Regions from separate parts of the Vibrio sp. A2-1 genome, predicted to be linked through region 1. Evidence: predicted binding sites of a transcription regulator. Region 1 holds the regulator's gene; the other holds the start of a gene.
The links. The regulator CRP, encoded in region 1, controls carbon source genes, mostly activating them, when cyclic AMP is high. The targets are predictions, from matches to a motif close to TGTGANNNNNNTCACA.

Region 1 (7,483 bases):
ATCTTGCTTGGAGCGAATCGCCAGAGGGTGACACCCCAAGTAATGAGGCTCGAAGTAACAAGCCGATATTCGTTCTATTCCATGGCTTAGAGGGAAGCTTTGAAAGCCCTTATGCCAACGGACTGATGAATGCCTTTGCTAAAGATGGCTGGCTATCAGTGATGATGCACTTTAGAGGCTGCAGCGGAAAGCCCAATCGCTTAGCTCGCGCTTACCATTCAGGTGAAGTCGAAGATGCACGCTTTTTCCTAAGACATCTACACGCCCAGTTTCCCAATAACCCTAAGGTAGCGGTTGGTATCTCTTTGGGCGGTAACATGCTGGCGAACTATTTGGCAGAGTACGCGGACGACCCATTGCTGTCGGCGGCGACGATTGTCTCTGCACCTTTTGATCTGGCTTGTTGCTCTAGTCGTATTGAGCGAGGTTTCTCTAAGCTCTATAAAAAGTACCTGCTCAACTCTCTCAAATCGAATGCCTTGAAAAAGATTAAGCTGCTGCAAGAAAAGCTCGGTATCACCGCCGAAACCATTAAGAAGATAGACAAGCTGTATGAGTTTGATGAACGGATTACTGCGCCTCTGCACGGGTTCAAGAATGCTCAGGACTACTATGCTCAGTGCTCAGCGCTTCCTAAACTTAATAAGATTAAACTACCGACTCAGATCATCCATGCCAAAGACGATCCGTTTATGACAGACGACGTAATTCCAAAGTTCGTGTTGCCTGACAACATCGACTATCGCCTGTTTCAAAAAGGCGGCCATGTGGGGTTCATTACCGGTAGCACGCTCAAACCAAGGTTTTGGTTAGAAGAAGCATTACCCGCCTACTATGAAAGTATTCAAGATTCGGCATAATGGCCGAGCCTTTTTAAGGACTGAGTGGTAGACGTCACTAGACGCAGTAATCAACACATCAATAAACCTATTTATGAACATAAAAGAGAGAAGTATTTATGATCATCCCATGGCAAGACATTGCGCCAGAAACGCTGGAAAACCTCATTAAAGAATTCGTGCTGCGTGAAGGCACAGACTACGGTGACGTAGAGGTTTCACTGCAAAACAAGATTGATCAAGTGAAACATCAATTAGCCTCAAAGGAAGTCAGCATCGTGTTTTCTGAGCTGCATGAAACCGTTGATATTCAAGTCACAAAACGCTTCTAGGCTGCGCTCATAAAGGAGCCGTGTTATAGTGGTAAACGATTGCTAACAAGTAAGTTACTCAAAAGACAAGGGTTGTCATGTCCGCTAAACATCCAATTATTGCGGTGACGGGTTCATCAGGAGCCGGCACCACCACTACCTCAGAAGCCTTCCGAAAAATGTTCAATATGATGGACGTGAAGGCCGCTTGGGTTGAAGGGGATAGTTTCCATCGCTTCACTCGACCAGAGATGGATGTCGAGATCCGTAAGGCTCGCGAGCAAGGTAAGCACATCAGCTACTTTGGTCCACAAGCCAACGATTTTGGCGCATTAGAAGAGTTCTTCCGTCAATACGGTAATGAAGGCACGGGTAAAGTCCGTAGTTACCTACATACCTTCGATGAAGCCGTGCCTTACAATCAAATGCCGGGCACCTTTACGCCATGGCAAGAGATCCCAGAAAATTCCGATGTGATGTTCTACGAAGGTCTTCATGGTGGCGTGGTAGATGGCGACATCAATGTCTCACAACACGTCGACTTGCTGATCGGCATGGTGCCAATCGTCAACCTTGAGTGGATCCAAAAATTCGTTCGTGACACACGCGATCGTGGCCACTCACGCGAAGCAGTAATGGATTCTATTGTTCGCTCAATGGATGATTACCTTAATTACATCACCCCACAATTTTCGCGTACTCACATCAACTTTCAGCGTGTTCCAACCGTAGATACATCGAATCCACTGAACGCTAAAGGGATTCCAAGTTTAGACGAAAGCTTCGTTGTTATACGTTTGCGTGGCATCAAAAACGTCGATTTCCCCTACCTTCTAGCTATGATAGATGGCTCATTTATGTCACGCCACAACACGCTTGTGGTGCCAGGCGGTAAGATGAGTTTTGCTATGGAGCTCATTGTAAGGCCCATCCTACAACAGCTCATCGAAACCGGAAAAATAGGTTAACAAGACACCATTCTGGTTGATTACTTTTCATACCGTGATCATGTGCACAATTTTGCGTAAAAAATCGTAGCTTGGTCACGATTAAAATCAAGAAATAGTACCTGAAAAAGGATACTATTCTTAAACGAAACACAAGATAGCTTGCAGCGCTCAACGAGTGCTCTTATCCTACAAGTCAATCCAGGCTTAGCTAAAATACGGAAAGCGGCAAGCATACCCTGCAGAGGAAGTAAGATATTATGGTTCTAGGTAAACCCCAAACCGATCCAACATTAGAGTGGTTCCTTTCACACTGTCATATTCATAAGTACCCTTCAAAAAGTACTTTGATTCATGCTGGTGAAAAGGCAGAAACCTTGTACTACATCGTTAAAGGTTCTGTGGCAGTTCTTATCAAAGACGAAGAAGGTAAGGAAATGATTCTTTCTTACCTAAACCAAGGTGACTTCATTGGTGAACTTGGCCTCTTCGAAGAAGACCAAGAGCGTACTGCATGGGTTCGTGCAAAATCTCCTTGTGAAGTAGCTGAAATTTCTTTCAAGAAATTCCGTCAACTTATCCAAGTGAACCCAGATATCCTAATGCGCCTTTCAGCGCAAATGGCAAACCGTCTACAAGTAACTAGCCAAAAGGTTGGTGACTTAGCGTTCCTTGACGTAACAGGTCGTATCGCTCAAACGCTACTTAACCTAGCGAAACAGCCAGATGCAATGACTCACCCTGACGGCATGCAAATCAAGATCACTCGTCAAGAGATTGGCCAGATTGTTGGTTGTTCTCGTGAGACAGTAGGTCGTATCTTGAAGATGCTAGAAGAGCAGAACCTAATTTCTGCACACGGTAAAACTATCGTGGTATACGGCACTCGTTAATCTCGATTAACTGAGCCAAAAATTTAAAAGCCACCAAATGCAAATTTGGTGGCTTTTTTGTTTTATAAAGATCTAGAGAGCAGATGCGAATGGAGCACCTCCCGCGTCCAAGCGCAAACACTCTCAAAGCGAAGCGTACCCGCATCTTTAGGGTAAAGCCCGTGCTCGTATCTTTCTTTAACCGTTGGTGCTCTCAAAGATCTTGTCAGCCGATGCTGCAACAAATCCTGTATAAAGCTCACCATTCGCCATCGCATAACGCTTAGCGAACTCGTAGAAGCCACCAGGAATCACCTCGCTGCCTTCAACAAATGAAACTGGGACTTTGTCTGCCATTGTAGATGATTGCTCTAATAAGACCTCTGGAGAGCCTTTAACCTGACCGCCAGATGCATTGATAGTGAAACCTGAATCACTCAAATAGTCATTCACTGTCTGTACTTCATCGAACTCATTAAGCTGGTTCACACTTACCGTAAAGTGGTTTGCACCGTAACCATGAGCCGCTAACCAAGACGCGTATTCACTCTCTTTTGCTAGAACTTGGAAATCCGCGAAGCTCAGATCCCAAAGGCGACCACCAAACAAGAACTCATGACCTTGAAGCTTGCTTGCGTCCACTTGCTCAACCAACTTAGCAACGATCTGTTGTAAGTCACTTGAACACTCTTCTACCTTCAACTCACTAATGAACACTTTCGGTTGGTTTGGGTCTGGGTGCTCGTAGTGCTTAGCCACTAACTTCTTGCTCTCAAACAAATAGTCGCCACACGCCTTGTAGCCTAATTCAAGGAAAGGCTTGGCCAGTGTTTCAATGCCCAGAGGTGCAACATTGAAAGTACGCAGTGCAATATGATCATTAATCAGGGCTTCGTCTTCTTTCAACAGATGATGAACTTTCTCAGCCGATGGGCAAAGCCTGTGAATGTAATCGTCCCATAGTGATTTAAAGAGTAGATCGGGCGTCATGGTGACTCCTTGTCAGAGGTTCTAGCAAGCTAGTAATTTGGATTAGAGAGGGAGAGGCTGGACACAAAGTCAGCAGCCATCAGCCTGTGACATACTTGTTCTATTATTATCTACCGCCCAATCTAGGTGTCGGACGTGATGGAAAAAGGAAGCGATAACACCGCTTCCTCATTACACAATTAACCAATGAATCTGTTATTCATGAGCCTAGAGCTCATAAGTTTATGATTTATAAACTTTTGACTCATGAATTTATAGCTTAAGCGCTAAAACTACAGCTCAATACCTGGGCTAAACGTAGCTGGCAGTTGAGTTTCACCACCTTCCATTGACGCCATTGGGTAAGCACAGTAGTCCGCCGCGTAGTAAGCACTTGGGCGTAGGTTGCCTGAAGCACCCGGGCCACCAAATGGTGCATCACCACTTGCGCCTGTTAGCTGGCGGTTACGGTTAACAATACCCGCACGGATATGGTCAACGAAGTATTCCCACTCTGAATCGTCTGTTGATACTAAACCGGCAGACAAACCAAAGCGCGTGTCATTAGCCAATTCAACGGCTTGCTCTAACGATTGGTAACGAACCACTTGCAACAATGGGCCGAAGTACTCTTCATCTGGCAACTCAGCAATGTTGGTTGCATCGATTATACCCGGAGAAACAAACGCCGCTTCGCCCGCTTTTGCTTCGACTAGGCTTACACCACCTAGTGATTGCAGATTAGCTTGTGCGTTCAGAATGAACTTAGCGGCCGTTTCAGAGATTTGTGGTCCCATGAAGGGTGCAGGTTCAGCGAATGGCTGATCAACACGAATTTTCAAGGTAGCCGCAACAAGCTTATCAAGCAGTTGATCGCCCTTCTCGCCAACAGGTACATACAAGCGACGTGCACATGTACAACGTTGGCCTGCACTGATGAAGGCCGACTGGATAATGGTATAAACCGTCGCGTCAGCATCACCAAATTGGTCAGTGATCACCATAGGGTTGTTGCCGCCCATCTCTAGCGCTAACATCTTGCCCGGTTGACCTGCGAATTGACGGTGAAGGATATGACCAGTATTGGCACTGCCCGTGAATAGCACGCCATCAAGACCTTTAGCATCCGCCAGTGCGATACCAGTTTCTTTAGCGCCTTGCACTAGGTTAATCACGCCAGCAGGAAGGCCAGCTTCTTGCCATAGCTTCATCGCAAACTCACCCGTCCAAGGTGTCTGCTCTGACGGCTTAAATACCACGGTATTACCCGATAGCAGTGCCGGAACAATATGACCGTTAGGTAGGTGACCAGGGAAGTTGTAAGGACCAAATACCGCCATTACGCCTAATGGGCGATGACGCAGTACGATTTGGTTGCCTGCGGCTTCACGTGAAGCTTCACCCGTACGTTCGTGGTAAGATCGAATAGAGATAGCGATTTTACCCGCCATCGCACCCGCTTCAGTGCGAGTTTCCCAAATCGGTTTACCCGTCTCTTTTGCAATAATCTGTGCAATTTCTTCGCTGTTCTCTTTTACCTTCTCAGCAAAGTTCAACACGATCGCTTCACGCTCTGCAAAGCTCATCTTTTTCCATACTAAGAAAGCGTCACGCGCCGCTGCTACTGCAGATTCAACCTGTGCTGGAGTTGCACTATCGCCTTGCCACACGACTTCATTATTGTATGGGCTTACTGATGTCATGGCGTCGCCTTGACCTGCCACCCACTGTCCTGCTATCCACTGAGTCATACTTCTATCCTTAAAATCTTCGACAGATAATCGCCGCTCTTATTGAGCCAACATGCGAACGAATTCGCCTTCTTTTACTTCAAGAGCGCTTGCTACTTCAGATGATAAAATCACTGTGTCGCTAGCTTGGTCATACGCGCCTTTCGCGGCTACTGCGCGGAAGTTCTCAAACGAGGTATTACCAATGAGGAAGTCTTTAGAGCTTGAATGCTCTGCAATTGTCACTTGAGCTCGAATCGCATGACGCACTGATTCGATATTTCTTAGATCACACTCAACCGTTGGGCCCCCATCAAAGATGTCGACATAGCCACGGTTGGTGAAACCTTCACGTTCCAGCAACTTAAGTGCAGGGCGCGTATTGTCATGAACCACCCCAATGACTGCCTGAGCTTCTTTGCTCAGTAGGTTCACATAGATAGGTAACTTCGGCATTAGGTCAGCAATGAAGCCTTTCTTACCAATACCCGTTAGATAATCAGCGAGCGTAAAATCAATCGAGAAGAAATGCTCTTGCAGCCATTTCCAGAAAGGAGAGTTACCTTCTGCATCTGATACGCCACGCATCTCAGCAAAAATCGTTTTCGAGAAACGCTCTGGGTGTTCTGACATGATCAAGAAGCGACACTTAGACATCAAACGACCATTCAATCCACCACGGAAAGCAGGACGTAAGAACAGTGTGCAGATTTCACTGCATCCGGTGTAGTTATTGCCGAAAGTCAGTAGCTTCACGACGTTATTAACGCCAAGCTTCTGCGATGAGTGAACCACTTTGCTGATGTGGTAAGAGTAAAACGGCACATCCCAGCCAATTGAGGCTTCGATGCCTGTGGTACCCGCGACTTCTCCGGTTTCGGTATCGAAGCCAACCATTAGGTAGCCTTCGTCGCCGGGTTCAGTCACATCTTGTTTAGCAAAGCTGTATTCAGAGTGAGTAATACGGTTGGTTAACAGTTCTTCGTTAACCGGAAGAGATGTGAATCCGTGACCAGACTCAACCGCGCAGGTATGCAACGCATCGTAATCAGATAATTTTATTGGGCGAACAACTAGCATCAATATTCCCTCCAGATGCAAAACAGGCCCAAAACGAGAATCTTGGGCCTTTAGCAGTACGTCATGGGATCGCTCTAATGGCGATCATTCCTATGACGCCGCTCAGGCTAAACTAGCGTAGCGATTGCTTTGTCTAGTTTTGATAAACCTTCTTCAATTTCTTGTGTAGTGATAACCAGTGATGGCGTGAAACGAACCACGTTTGCACCCGCAACCAGTACCATCAAGCCTTGTTCGCCTGCTGCTACTAATACATCACGAGCACGACCTTGCCATGCTTCATTAAGTGCAGCACCTAGCAATAGGCCTTTACCGCGAACTTCACTGAATATTTGGTATTTGTCGTTAATCTTAGCTAAACCATCACGGAACATTGCTTCACGTTCTTTCACGCCAGCTAGCGTTTCAGGTTGGCTAACGACATCAACAACCGCTTCAGCAACGGCACACGCCAGTGGGTTGCCGCCGTAAGTAGAACCGTGTGTACCGACTTTTAGGTGTGTCGCGAGTTCGGTGGTCGTTAGCATTGCGCCGATTGGGAAACCGCCACCTAGTGATTTCGCTGTACTTAGGATATCAGGTGTCACACCTAGGCCTTGGTAAGCGTAAAAGTTACCCGTACGGCCATTACCTGTTTGCACTTCATCAAAGATAAGCAGCGCATTGTGTTTATCACACAGTTCACGAACCGTGTTCACGAACTCAGATGTTGGAGATATGATACCGCCCTCGCCT
Region 2 (7,483 bases), on a different contig from region 1:
TGTAACTCGCCACCACTTTGAAGGTGGTAAGTCTGTATTTGAACTTTCAACACAGCATCACCACGATCACCTAGTATGTTTAGACTGCGGTGAAGTTATCGAATTCTCTGATGATCTTATCGAAGAAAGACAAAAAGAAATCGCTCAACGCTACAACGTACAGCTAACCAACCACAGTTTGTATCTGTATGGTAAAAGCATCACTGGGGATTGCAAAGGCAACCCAGACGCACACAAAGCGAAGAAATAACTCAGAACGCTGGCTTAGGCCGGCGTTTTTTATTTGGGCTCATGCGGTATTAAGATTCACATCAGCTTGTCCCACAATTTGTTATTTTATCCAGACACAAAAAAACCGGCTCTAGGCCGGTTTTTTATTAAGTATATCTTGAGAAACTAAGCTTTAAGACACTAAGCTTGGAAAAACAGAGCTGAGAAAAACAAAGCCATTAAGCTTCAGTTTTACCCCAAGTGTCACGTAGACCAACCGTGCGGTTGAATACTAGTGCGTCTGCTTTAGAGTCTTTCGAATCCACACAGAAGTAGCCTGTACGTTCAAACTGGTACGCTTGCTCTGCTACACCTTCCGCTAGGCTAGGTTCAACAAAACCGTTTAGCGTAACAAGTGATTCAGGGTTAAGCGTCGCTGCAAAATCATCAGCAGCGGCTGGGTTTGCCACTGTGAATAGACGATCGTACAAACGAATCTCAGCAGGTAGCGCTTTATCAGCTGATACCCAGTGGATAACACCTTTCACTTTACGGCCATCTGCTGGGTTCTTACCGAGTGTTTCGTTATCGTAAGAACAGAAGATAGTCGTAATGTTGCCTTCTGCATCTTTTTCGATACGTTCAGCTTTGATCACGTAAGCACCACGTAGACGAACTTCTTTGCCAAGAACCAAACGTTTGTATTTCTTGTTTGCTTCTTCACGGAAGTCGTCACGCTCAATCCAAACTTCGCGTGTAAATGGAACTTCACGAGTACCCATTTCTGGCTTGTTCGGGTGGTTTGCCACTGTCAGTGTTTCTACTGTATCAGCGTCGTAGTTTTCAATCACGACCTTGATAGGGTCAAGAACAGCCATTGCACGAGGTGCATTTTCGTTCAGATCATCACGGATACAAGATTCAAGTGAGCCGAACTCAATCATGTTCTCTTGTTTAGTCACACCAATACGTTTACAGAATTCGCGAATCGAGCTTGAAGTGAAGCCACGACGACGCAAACCAGAGATTGTTGGCATACGTGGGTCGTCCCAACCTTCAACTAGGTTTTCAACCACAAGTTGGTTCAGCTTACGCTTCGACATTACCGTGTATTCAAGATTCAGACGGCTAAACTCGTACTGACGAGGTTGGCAATCAATCGTGATGTTGTCTAGAACCCAGTCATACAAACGACGGTTATCTTGGAATTCAAGCGTACAGATAGAGTGCGTAATGCCCTCTAGCGCATCAGAGATACAGTGAGTGAAGTCGTACATTGGGTAAATGCACCACTTGTCAGCAGTCTGATGGTGGTGAGCAAAACGAACACGGTAGATAACTGGATCGCGCATAACCATGAATGAAGAGCTCATGTCGATCTTAGCACGTAAACATGCTTTGCCTTCTTCGAAGCCACCGTCACGCATTTTTTCAAACAACGCTAGGTTTTCTTCAGGGCTGCGATCACGATATGGGCTCGCGTTACCAGGCTCTTTTAACGTGCCACGGTATTCACGGATCTGCTCAGGACTTAGCTCGTCAACATACGCTAAGCCTTTATTAATTAATTCCACAGCATAAGCGTAAAGTGTATCGAAGTAGTTTGATGAGTAACAAATATCACCCGACCATTCGAAGCCTAACCAGCTTACATCATTCTTAATTGACTCAACGTATTCAACGTCTTCTTTTTCAGGGTTTGTATCATCGAAACGAAGATTACATTGTCCCTGGTAGTCCTGAGCAATACCAAAGTTCAAGCAAATAGATTTAGCGTGACCAATGTGCAGGTAGCCATTTGGCTCCGGCGGGAAACGAGTATGCACGCTACTGTGTGTACCATCCGCTAAATCTTTATCGATAATTTGGCGAATGAAATTCGATGGACGAGCCTCAGCTTCACTCATCTATAGCACCTCTATGTATTTAGTATTGTCAGAGAAAGTTATCTTTCATATCCGAGACAAAGGCGGCTTTTGCTGCCTATCAAAGATAGAAAGATCATTGTTGCTAATCATCCACAATTCTTCGCCTTTGCACAATAAGAACCATCAGTTAATTGTGATTATTTCTGCTATTCGATGAAGAATAGAACGAACCTTGTTCACTGGCCTTAAATGACAGGCACAAAAAAGCCTCCCGTGTGGGAGGCTTTCAATTTGAAACTTAGTTAAGAGCCGTTGTTACGTCTTAACAAGTACTTCCTTTACTATGGAAGTTTTACATCAGATAGGTCTTCACCTGCACCGATAGCTTTCATTTCGCCAGCGACGATTTCAGCTAGTGGGCCTAGGATAACCTGTAGGTTGTTCTCACCTAGTTTAACCACACCTTTAGCGCCAAGTTTCTTAAGAACAACTTCATCAGCGATAGAGCGGTCTTTAAGAGTTAGACGTAGACGAGTGATACAAGCATCGATTGAAGTCAGGTTTTCGTGACCACCTAGAGCTTTCAGGTATTGACGAGCAACGTCACCTTTTGGCGCGTCACCAGCAGGAGCTGCTGCAGCTTCGTCATCATCTTCACGACCTGGCGATTTCAAGTTGAAAGCGCGGATTGCGAAAGAGAAAGTGAAGAAGTATAGAGCACCGAATGCTAAGCCAATCAATAGTAGAGTGAATGGTTTAGTTGCTAGACCCCAGTTCAGTACGAAGTCGATTAGACCAGCAGAGAAACCGAAACCGTGCAGAGTACCAAACATGTTTGCCACTACTAGAGACAGACCTGTAAATACCGCGTGCATTGCGTATAGAGCAGGAGCTAGGAATACGAACATGAATTCTAGCGGCTCTGTGATACCTGTTAGGAATGAACAGAATGCAACTGAGAACAATGCGCCACCAACTTGGCTACGTTTTTCAGCAGGAGCAGCTAGGTACATTGCAAGTGCAGCACCTGGTAGACCGAACATCATTACTGGGAAGAAACCGTTCATGAATACGCCAGCGCCTTTATCGCCACCGAAGAAACGGTGTAGGTCGCCAGATTTAACTGTTTCAGTCACTTCTTTAACAACAGTAGTAATCTCTGGAGTTACTGAGTTAGCGAATGTGAATGTATGCTCTTGACCAACAACTAGAGTTTTAGCCAGTGCAGGGTCAACACAAAGTTGAGTGATGTTAGCGAATGCGCCTTGACCAGCAACGATGATTTCTTGACACGTACCCATACCGAACCAGAAGTATGAGTTCAATACGTGGTGTAGACCTACAGGGATTAGTGCACGGTTAAGAGTACCGTAAACGAATTGGCCAACAGCACCAGACGTTGATACCGCATGAGCTAGTGCATCTAGACCAGATTGAATACCAGGCCAAACCACACCAGACACAGCACCTGCAACAAGTGCAAATAGACCGGCCATGATAGGTACTAAACGTTTACCCGCGAAGAAAGCCAGCCACTCAGGAAGGCGTGTTGCATGGAAAGCGTTGTAAGAGTGACCTGCGATGATACCTGCGAAGATACCGCCGAAGAATGACATGTTAACGTCTGCGTTAATTGTGGTTGCTGTTGCTGTTAGTACGAAGTAAGCAACTGCACCAGCAAGACCCGCTGCGCCGTTACCGTCTTTAGAAAGACCAATCGCGATACCTAGACCAAATAGCAATGGTAGGTTACCGAAGATAGCACCACCAGCTTCTGCCATGAATGGAATATCAAGTAAATCGCCTTGACCTAAACGTAAAAGAAGCGCCGCAATCGGAAGCGTTGCGATTGGTAGCATTAACGCCTTACCAAGCTTCTGTGCATATCCTAGAATATTCACCAGTTGTTTCCCCCTATAGGATTTTTTAGAATTCGTTTGAGAAACTTATTTTAGTCGCTCAATTTAGTCCTATTCAGTGTATTCAATTAATTTTGCTCCGCAAATTAAAACCTTACCATTTGTGATCGTAATCACCAGTTTTTACCAAATCCAGAGGTTTTTGCTAGCGAGATCATAAAACTTATTTTATCATTCAAAAAAATGAACGTTTATAGATAAAATCTAAACCTAACCATTAGGTAAAATGATGGTATCCCTGGGTTTACGCTGTCCAATAAACAATCATTAAAAGTGAACCTAAATGTATATCAATAATCAATTGTTCATATATTTTTCAACAACTTAAATCGCTTCCCATTTTGAAGCCGTTTGCCCATAAAAGATAAATCGTTACGTAAATGATGCTCGCAAACTAAGTCCACATTTAGGTAACGAACAAATTTTAAAGATCTCACGAAATAAGGATTAGCTGACTATGTACGCGCTAAGTAACTGTAAAATTTACACTGGTAGTGATGTTCTAACCGATCATGCTGTTGTAATCGAAAACGAACTGATCAAAAAAGTCTGTCCTATCTCTGAATTACCAGAAGGAATCGAAGTTCGCGACCTAAACGGAGCAAACCTAAGCCCAGGCTTTATTGACCTACAATTGAATGGTTGTGGCGGTGTAATGCTTAACGATGAGATCACTGCAGACACAATGCAGATCATGCACAAAGCAAACCTTAAATCTGGCTGTACTAGCTTCCTGCCAACGCTAATCACTTCTTCTGACGAAGACATGCGCGCGGTTATTACCGCAGCTCGTGAGTATCACAACCAATACCAAAACCAATCTCTTGGCCTACACCTTGAAGGTCCGTATTTAAACGTCGCGAAAAAAGGCATTCACAGCGTCGATCACATTCGTAAATCAGACAGCGAAATGATTGAGCTTATCTGTGAGAACAGTGACCTTGTGACCAAAGTAACATTGGCTCCAGAACTCAACGACCCAGAACACATTGAGCGTCTGCGCAAAGCTGGTGTGGTTGTTTCGATTGGTCACACGAATGCAACGTACGCAGAAGCTCGTCAAGGTTTCGAATCAGGTATCACTTTTGCCACTCATCTATTCAATGCAATGACTCCTATGGTTGGTCGTGAGCCTGGCGTTGTTGGCGCGATTTACGATACGCCTGAGGTTTATGCTGGCATTATTGCCGATGGCTTCCACGTTGATTACGCAAACATCAGAATTGCGCATAAAATCAAGGGAGAAAAGTTGGTATTAGTGACGGATGCCACAGCTCCTGCAGGTGCTGACATGGAATACTTTATTTTTGTCGGTAAGAAAGTATATTACCGTGATGGTAAGTGTGTTGATGAAAACGGCACACTGGGCGGCTCAGCTCTGACTATGATTGAAGCAGTTCAGAATACAGTTGAGCACGCCGGTATCGCTTTAGACGAAGCTCTTCGCATGGCTACGCTATACCCAGCTACGGCTATCGGTGTAGAAAGCAAGCTAGGTCGAATCAAAAAAGGCATGGTTGCAAACCTAGCCGTATTTGACCGAGACTTTAACGTTAAAGCGACTGTTGTTAACGGACAATACGAGCACAATTAAGTATGAATGGCGGACAAATAGGTAACGTAGACTTAGTTAAACAACTAAACAGTGCGGCGGTATACCGACTAATAGACCAACAAGGGCCTATCAGTCGTATACAAGTGGCTGATGTAAGCCAACTCGCACCGGCAAGTGTTACAAAAATTACCCGCCAACTTTTAGAGCGCGGCCTAATTAAAGAGGTTGCGCAGCAAGCGTCTACTGGCGGTAGACGCGCTATCTCCCTAACCACAGAAGTAGAGCCTTTTCACTCTGTCGCTGTGCGCTTGGGTCGAGATTACATTCAAATAAGCCTGCATGACCTTGGCGGTCGTGAGCTGGCTTTCCAACAGCAAGACCTGAATTACTCAGACCAATCAGACCTCACCCAAGGCTTGGTCAATAACTTGAAGGCTTTCATTGCTGAACACCAACCAAAGATCGACCAACTGATTGCCATTGGTGTCACTCTTCCAGGCTTGGTTAACCCAACGACAGGTGTCGTTGAGTACATGCCAAATACAGACATCGATAACCTTGCGTTAAGCGACATTATTCGCGACACATTCCATGTTGCTTGTTTTGTTGGTAATGACGTTCGAGGAATGGCGCTTGCTGAGCACTACTTCGGTGCAAGCAAAGACAGCCAAGATTCTATTTTGGTTAGCGTTCACCGTGGTACTGGTGCTGGTATTATTGTTAATGGTCAGGTTTTCCTTGGCCATAACCGCAACGTGGGTGAAATTGGTCATATCCAAATTGATCCACTTGGCGAGCAATGCCAATGCGGTAATTTCGGTTGTCTTGAAACCGTAGCGGCAAACCCTGCCATTGTTGAACGTGTCCAAAAGCTAATTAAGCAAGGTTATGAGTCCTCGCTAACAGAGATTGAGCACATTACCATTCAAGATGTATGTGACCATGCTATCAATGGCGACGAACTGGCTAAGCAAAGTTTGGTTCGAGTAGGTAATCAACTGGGTAAAGCTATCGCAATGACGATTAACTTGTTTAATCCTCAAAAAGTTATCATTGCTGGTGATATTACAAAGGCACAAGAGATTGTTTTCCCTGCAATTAAGCGCAATGTAGAGAATCAGTCGTTAACGGCTTTCCATAGCGGCCTGCCTATTGTAGCATCACAGATCGATAAACATCCTACGATGGGAGCTTTTGCCATGATTAAGCGCGCTATGCTCAACGGTGTGTTACTTCAAAAGCTTCTTGAAGACTAAAGAAAAACAACTCTGATTTTCCGCGGGCCGTGTTTGTATAAACACGGCCCGTTTTTTTTAAGCTAGGGAACTACTACTACAAGTTATGGAACTTATATTAATATCCACTGCGTTTATTGCAGGATTTATTGCTTTAAAGTGTCACCTTCCCCCATTGGTCGGCTTTTTGGTCGCTGGTTTTGGGCTCTTTGCTCTGGGTTTTGAAACCAATGACACCATCATTACCTTGGCTGACCTTGGTGTCACCCTGCTTCTATTTACGATTGGCTTAAAGCTCGATATCAAAACCCTGCTCTCTAAAGAGATCTGGGCTGGCGCAACAATCCACAACCTTTTATCCACTCTGTTTTTTGCGGTCGCCCTGTTTGGTTTTAAATTCCTAGGTATTTCCTCGTTGGCAGCCATGTCAATAGAACAGATTGTTCTACTCGGCTTTGCCCTTTCATTCTCTAGTACCGTATTCGCAGTTAAGTCTCTGCAAGAGAAAGGGGAAATGAATGCGACCTATGGAACATTAGCGATCGGTATTCTGGTCATGCAGGATATCTTTGCCGTGGTCTTCTTAACGGCATCGACAGGCAAAATTCCAGAGTGGTATGCCATCGCACTGTTCGCTTTGCCATTCTGTCGTCCGTTGTTCTACAAAGTCCTCGACTGGGTTGGTCACGGCGAAAT

Region 2: a site for CRP is predicted at 4,100-4,115, ahead of nagE (N-acetylglucosamine-specific PTS transporter subunit IIBC). Genes of this name have one in related genera too.

The regions. Positions count from the first base shown of each region.
Region 1 is NZ_JAKKCO010000007.1:132,172-139,654, reverse strand. Features, by position in the region: gene L3V33_RS18990 (hydrolase) at 1-860, shown strand, start outside; gene L3V33_RS18985 (YheU family protein) at 959-1,171, shown strand; gene L3V33_RS18980 (phosphoribulokinase) at 1,249-2,118, shown strand; gene crp (cAMP-activated global transcriptional regulator CRP) at 2,358-2,990, shown strand; gene L3V33_RS18970 (DUF1338 domain-containing protein) at 3,168-3,959, opposite strand; gene astD (succinylglutamate-semialdehyde dehydrogenase) at 4,232-5,689, opposite strand; gene astA (arginine N-succinyltransferase) at 5,729-6,748, opposite strand; gene L3V33_RS18955 (aspartate aminotransferase family protein) at 6,856-7,483, opposite strand, start outside.
Region 2 is NZ_JAKKCO010000002.1:528,469-535,951, forward strand. Features, by position in the region: gene fcrX (ferric iron uptake transcriptional regulator FcrX) at 1-250, shown strand, start outside; gene glnS (glutamine--tRNA ligase) at 450-2,117, opposite strand; gene nagE (N-acetylglucosamine-specific PTS transporter subunit IIBC) at 2,420-3,979, opposite strand; gene nagA (N-acetylglucosamine-6-phosphate deacetylase) at 4,455-5,591, shown strand; gene L3V33_RS09975 (ROK family protein) at 5,594-6,808, shown strand; gene L3V33_RS09980 (cation:proton antiporter family protein) at 6,894-7,483, shown strand, end outside.